2 linked regions of the Caldalkalibacillus thermarum genome follow. The protein of the gene in region 1 interacts with the protein of each later gene in a pairwise test. Links are inferred from orthologs where the notes say so. Each region holds a gene or a part of one and is shown on either strand. Other genes may lie near its edges. The genes, in order: rlmB and IEW48_RS11115.

Region 1 (3,228 bases):
CCATGGTGACGATCAATCAGGAAAAAATGTCCAAATCATTGGGCAATGTGGTTCGGGTTAACGACCTTTTAAGCCGGCATGATCCGCAAGTGTTACGCTTCTTTATGCTTACCGGCCATTACCGCAGCCCGATCAACTACAGTGAGGAACTGTTGAACCAGGCTAAAAACGGTCTTGAACGCCTGAAGACGGCAGTGGCCAACCTGGAACATGCCCTCAAAAGCTCTGCCGCTGGCGCGCCAGATGAAGAGCACCCAGCCGTGGCAACAGGCAAAAGGAAGTTTGAAGAGGCGATGGATGATGATTTTAATACGGCCAATGCGATCAGTGTCCTGTTTGAGCTGGCCAGAGAAGCCAACACTTATTTAAACCAAGGGGAAGGCCATCCCGCCGTGTTGAAGTCATTCCGGGATACTCTGGTTGGACTGGCAGGCGTCCTGGGCTTGAAGCTGGAGGAAGAACAAGCGTTGTTGGACGAGGAAATAGAGCGTTTGATTGAAGAACGGAATAAAGCGCGCAAGGCCAGAGATTTTGCCACAGCGGATCGCATCCGGGACCAATTAGCTGCCCGGGGCATCATTTTGGAAGATACCCCCCAAGGTGTCCGTTGGCGCAGAAGGTGATGGATGAAAGATGAGACCCTTTATGCCCAAACTCCCCCACTCCCCCCATTTGTATAATGGTTTAACCTTGGCCTATGTGGGGGATGCCGTGTATGAGGTGTACGTCCGTGTACACCTGTTAGAACTGGGGAAAACACAAACCTACCGCCTGCATCAGGCGGCGACCCGTTATGTATCGGCCAAAGCACAGGCCAAAGTGTTAAGCTGCTGGCTGGAGGAGAACGTGCTGACGGAGGAAGAACTAGACATTGTCAGGAGGGGACGAAATGCCAAGGTGCGCACGGTCCCCAAGCATACTGATCTGGCCACCTATCGTTTGGGAACCGCCTTTGAAAGCTTGATTGGTTATTTATATTTAAAGCAGCGCATACAGCGGCTGGAGACCTTGATTCAACAGGCTTATGCCATTATAGAAGGGAATGAAAATGCATTGTGAAGCAGGAATGGATCGCAGGAAAAAATCCGGTGTTAGAAGCTTTGCGGGCCCGGCATCCCCTGAACAAGCTATGGATAGCCAAGGAAAGTAAGGGGGCCGGGCTGACAGAGTTGATTCGTCAGGCCAAGGAACAGGGTGTTGTGGTTCAGCAAGTGCCCCGGAAGAAAATCGACCAAGTGACGGGAGAAATGGCGCACCAAGGTGTTCTTGCCTTTGTGGCGGCTTATACATACGCAGAGCTAGACACCTTGTTCAAGCGGGCAGCGGAGCGGAATGAACCGCCCTTTTTCCTCATTTTGGATGGCATCGAAGACCCCCATAACCTGGGTTCCATCTTGCGGACGGCGGATGCCACCGGCGCCCACGGCGTGATTATCCCTAAGCGGCGGTCGGCCGGTTTGACGGCCACTGTGGCCAAAACTTCAGCTGGAGCTATTCACTATGTACCGGTCACCAGGGTGACCAATTTGGCTCAGACGATTGAAGAATTAAAAACCAGGCATATTTGGGTGTGTGGCACAGCAACGGATGCCCAACAGGACTTCCGCCAGGCTGACTTTACCGTGCCGGTGGCTGTGGTGATTGGTAATGAAGGCAAAGGCATCAGCCGCCTGGTCCGTGAAAAATGTGACTATCATGTTAAGATTCCGCTGGCTGGCCGGGTAAGCTCGCTAAATGCCTCTGTGGCCGCCTCTGTCTTAATGTTTGAAGTTTACCGTCAGCGCCATCCAGTCTCGTAGGAGGGATGGCGTGTGGAGGAAATCTTGATTGTGGATGGATATAACGTGATTGGCGCTGCGAAAGACATGCTCCCCTTTGACCGGAATCGTTTGGAAGATGCCCGCGATTGGCTGCTGGATAAACTGGCTGATTATCAGGGTTATACAGGAACAAAAGTCTATGTCGTTTTTGATGCCCATCTGGTTCCTGGAATTGGCAAGGTGTACAGGGAACGTAACATTGAGGTGATTTTCACCAAGGAAAAAGAAACGGCCGATGAATGTATTGAAAAATTGGTGCGGCGCTTAAGGCGTGTTCAACGCCAAATTTATGTGGCCACCTCTGATTACACGGAGCAGCGCATTGTCTTTGGTGAAGGAGCTCTGCGCAAATCGGCCCGGGAGCTGTTAACCGAGCTGAATCATGTGGAGGCCAGGATCCGCCAAGACGTCCAAGACAAATATCAGCATAAGCCCAAATCAAAATTTCCGCTTACAAAGGAGATGGCAGAAATTTTTGAAAAGTGGAGAAGAGAAGGCTAGCCTTGTGTTGACGCGGTTTACGGGCTTCGGTATAATAGTCATACACACACAAGGGCTCGGAGGGATCGCGTTGCGCGCACAGTGCCAGGAAAAGGAAAACAAAGCACCTGACTACGAACAACTACCTGACGAAGAAGTGGTGGAACTGGTTAAGCAAGGGGACCTTAGGGCGCTTGAATACCTGATCAATAAATATAAAAGCTTTGTTCGGGCCAAAGCCCGCTCCTACTTTTTGATCGGTGCTGACCGGGAAGACATCTTTCAAGAAGGTATGATCGGCCTGTACAAGTCCATCCGTGATTATAAAGAGGACAAGCTGACCTCATTTAAAGCCTTTGCTGAATTGTGCATCACCCGGCAGATCATTACAGCCATTAAAACCGCTACCCGCCAAAAACATATTCCCCTCAACTCCTATGTTTCACTGGACAAGCCTATTTATGACGATGAGTCAGACCGGACGCTAATGGATGTTTTGTCTGGCACAAGGGTATCGGATCCGGAAGAGTTAATCATCAATCAGGAAGAATTTGATGATATTGAAGTCAAGATGAGTGAGATTTTAAGCGATTTGGAACGCCGGGTGCTCATGCTCTATTTAGATGGCCGGTCGTATCAGGAAATCGCTGTAGACCTGAACCGTCACGTTAAATCGATTGATAATGCATTACAACGGGTGAAGCGCAAGCTTGAACGATACCTTCAGGTCCGGGAAGAAAATGCGTAATCCCTCAACACCAGGCAGGAGTTCCTGTGTTTGGTGTTTTTTTATTGTTTCACATTGACCTTGTCTGGAACCACATTTAGTGTTATACGCAACTTAAAAATGTTCAGGGCTTAAATTGACATGTGAGGCTAAGCTGTGATAAAGTATGTTGGTAGGCATGTCTTTGCATGCATTTTTTGT
Region 2 (3,240 bases), on another replicon or contig:
CATCTGCCCCAGTAACACCGAGTTGTTAGGGTATCTGGGATTGGAGAGCGACATCGTCGGTGTGGACAATTATTCCGATTGGCCTGAAGAGGTTCACCACTTACCGCGCCTTGGCCCTGATTTGAACATCGATATGGATGCGGTTGAAAAGTTGAAACCTGACCTGGTGGTGGCCTCCTTAAGTGTGCCGGGGATGGAAAAAAATATAGAGGCCCTCAAGGCTCGTCAGCTGCCTTATATTGTGCTCAACCCCAACAGTTTGGAAGAGATCGGTCAGGATATCTTGGAATTGGGGAAACATACACATCGGGAGCAAGAAGCGCACAAGGTCTATCATGCTTATCAAAGGGTATTGGAAGCATACCGCAAGCTAAGCCAAAGGGTGCAGTACTGGCCGGCATTGTATTGGGAATGGTGGCCCAAGCCGGTATTTACACCAGGAAAAACAAATTGGCTGACGGAGATCAGTGAACTGGCCGGAGCGAGGAATGTGTTTGACGATATGCCCCAGGCTAGTGTGCAAACGGACTGGGATGAGGTTATAAGACGCAATCCCGACTATATTTGCCTGGCTTGGGTAGGGGTGGAGAAACGGCGCATCAAACCGGAACTGGTTCGGACGAGACCGGGCTGGACGGAAATGCCGGCTGTCCGCGAAAAGCGCATTCTTGTGCTGGACGAACCGCTATTTTGCCGCCCCTCGCCCCGCCTGTTGACCGGCCTGCAAAAATTGGCGGCTTTGCTTCATCCCGGCCATTTTCCGGCTGTTCAAGAAGGACGCGATGTGCTTAAAGACCATTTGGCAAGGGGGAAATAAGCATGTATGTGCTTGGTCAGGATGATATGCGCAAGATGGACCGCTATACGATTGAACAGCTTGGTTTACCTGGAGTGGTGTTGATGGAAAATGCGGGAGCCAGGGTCACAGAAGAGATCGTCCGCCTTGTGGCTGAAAAAGGGGACAACGGGACAAGGTATCCCATCATGATCCTGGCCGGCCATGGTCATAATGGGGGAGACGGGTTTGTCGTAGCCAGAAGGTTGTCCGACTTGGGGTATAAGGTCAAACTGTGCCTGTTGGCAGCCCCGGAGAAGCTGGCAGGGGATGCTAAAGTGCATTACGAGGTGTACCGCAGGCGGAATTTACCCTTCTGGTCGGTGCAAGATGCTTCACTTGAAGAACTGTTTATCCTGTTAGAGCCGGCCCCGGTTATTGTTGATGCGATGTTGGGCACAGGAATCAAGGGAGAGGTTCGTTCCCCTTACAGGGAAGTCATTGGCTGGTTAAACCGCCATAGGCAGGACAAAACAGTTGTCGCTGTTGATCTTCCCTCAGGATTGTGCGCCGAGACAGGCAAGGTGCAAGGAGAGGCTGTTAGGGCCACGCACACCATCACCTTTGTCTGCCCTAAAAAAGGTTTTTTCTTACAGGATGGCCCTCAATACATTGGGGAGTGGAAAGCTGTTGACATTTCTGTGCCGCCGTCACTGGCAGAAACCTTGCACCTCAATGTCCCTTTGCTCATTACGGATGACGATGTTCATGAGGCCTTGCCCCGGAGGAAGTCTCATGGTCACAAGGGAAGCTTTGGGCATGCACTGGTCATCGGGGGTTCATCTGCTTATGTTGGGGCTCCCCTCTTTGCTGCCCAGGCAGCTTTAAACAGTGGAGCAGGACTGGTTACACTGGCCGTGCCGGACATCATTTATCCCCAGCTGGCTGCCCAATCACCGGCCACCATTTTCTTGCCTCTGCCAACGGAAAATGGTTACTTAGCACAGGATGCACTTCAAGTGCTGGAAAATAAGTTGGAGACATACGACACACTGGTCGTGGGGCCGGGATTGGGGCGCTGGCCGGGAGGAAGTGAGTGGCTTGCCCGGCTGTTAAAACTGGCCCACATGCCCGTTGTGGTGGATGCAGATGGCTTGGCGATGCTCAAATCCCATCTCAGTCTGCTGCGTCTGCTGCCAAAAAGGGACCGTCCCGTGATCTTGACTCCTCATCCAGGAGAAATGGCCCGGTTGCTGGGTACCACGGTCGGAGAAGTGGAAAGTGACCGGCTGGGGATTGCCCAACGTTTTGCCCAGGAGCACGGCGTGTTTTTGGTGCTTAAAGGGCACCGCACTGTACTGGCTACACCGGAAGGGAAGGTATGGATTAATCCACTCGGTCATGATGCTTTGGCTAAAGGCGGATCGGGAGATATTTTGTCTGGAATCATCGCTGCTTTTGTTGCCCAGGGTGCTGCACCCGAGCAAGCTGTCATTGCGAGTGTTTATATTCATGCCTTGGCAGCAGAACGCTGTGCCGCGGAAAAATCAAGGTACAGTGTCCTGCCAACCGATGTGCTGGAAGCGCTTGGTCCTGCCATTTTGTCCATTGTGGACCCGGCCCGATCTGGTCAGTAAAGGGGAGATTGGCGGTCTCCCCGGCCACATGTTTCGTCACGAAACGACAAAATTGAGAAAAATCTCTTGATCTTTTAGTCCTATTGTTATATATTTAAACAGCAGATATTTTTTGTAAAGGATATGAACAATGTAAATATACCAAATTAACAAACAAAACAAAAATGTCAAATTGTCCCCTGTTTATTCAGTATACGCCACAAAAAAAGCAAGCATCATACTAAATGTAACGAAAAAAAGGAGGATAGGTATGGGACAACATCGTGAACAGTGGGCGTCACGCTGGGGGTTTATGTTGGCCGCCGTGGGATCTGCGGTTGGTCTCGGCAACATTTGGCGTTTTTCTTATGTTGCTGGGGAAAACGGGGGAGCCGCATTTTTACTCGTTTACGTATTGTGTGTGCTGCTGATTGGCTTTCCGGTTATGATGGCTGAATTTATGCTGGGGCGCCGCGCGCAAAGTGATGCGGTTGAGTCCTTTACTAAACTGGCACCCGGGAAGCCCTGGTTTATCGGGGGCGGGATTGCTGTAGCCGCAGCGTTTATTATTTTGACCTTCTACGGTGTCATTGCCGGCTGGTCCTTAAAATATTTTGTGGCTTATCTGACGGGCGGGCTGTGGGATCCCCCCGCTGTAGAAGATGGTTTTGCTGGTTACTTCACCAATTTTATTACCGACCCTGTGGAACCGGTTATTTGGCAAGCCATCTTTATGGCCTTGACCATCGGCATTGTGGTTTTGGGCATTAAAAAGGGAATTGAAAAAGCGAATAAGTTGCTCATGCCAACACTGGCTGTTTTGGTGGTGTTGCTCGCTGCTTACAGCTT

Evidence for each region.
Region 2: the proteins of rlmB (region 1) and IEW48_RS11115 interact in binary tests that used the Escherichia coli proteins (3 or more experiments, as listed by UniProt). The link is inferred for Caldalkalibacillus thermarum from one-to-one orthologs.

Annotation. Positions count from the first base shown.
Region 1 is NZ_BMKZ01000012.1:49,380-52,607, reverse strand. What follows is about bases 23-2,927. They hold rlmB (23S rRNA (guanosine(2251)-2'-O)-methyltransferase RlmB), read left to right. Parts: upstream 23-1,055; coding sequence 1,056-1,799; downstream 1,800-2,927. Other genes in these bases: sigH (RNA polymerase sporulation sigma factor SigH), read left to right, coding at 2,392-2,927; IEW48_RS06660 (NYN domain-containing protein), read left to right, coding at 1,812-2,321; IEW48_RS06670 (Mini-ribonuclease 3), read left to right, coding at 634-1,059; cysS (cysteine--tRNA ligase), read left to right, coding at 23-623. Also shown: more of cysS, read left to right, coding at 1-22; more of sigH, read left to right, coding at 2,928-3,048. UniProt on the Escherichia coli protein: Specifically methylates the ribose of guanosine 2251 in 23S rRNA.
Region 2 is NZ_BMKZ01000027.1:28,260-31,499, reverse strand. The notes cover bases 199-3,115. They hold IEW48_RS11115 (NAD(P)H-hydrate dehydratase), read left to right. Parts: upstream 199-819; coding sequence 820-2,412; downstream 2,413-3,115. Other genes in these bases: IEW48_RS11110 (sodium-dependent transporter), read left to right, coding at 2,663-3,115; IEW48_RS11120 (cobalamin-binding protein), read left to right, coding at 199-817. In the rest of the region: more of IEW48_RS11120, read left to right, coding at 1-198; more of IEW48_RS11110, read left to right, coding at 3,116-3,240. UniProt on the Escherichia coli protein: Bifunctional enzyme that catalyzes the epimerization of the S- and R-forms of NAD(P)HX and the dehydration of the S-form of NAD(P)HX at the expense of ADP, which is converted to AMP.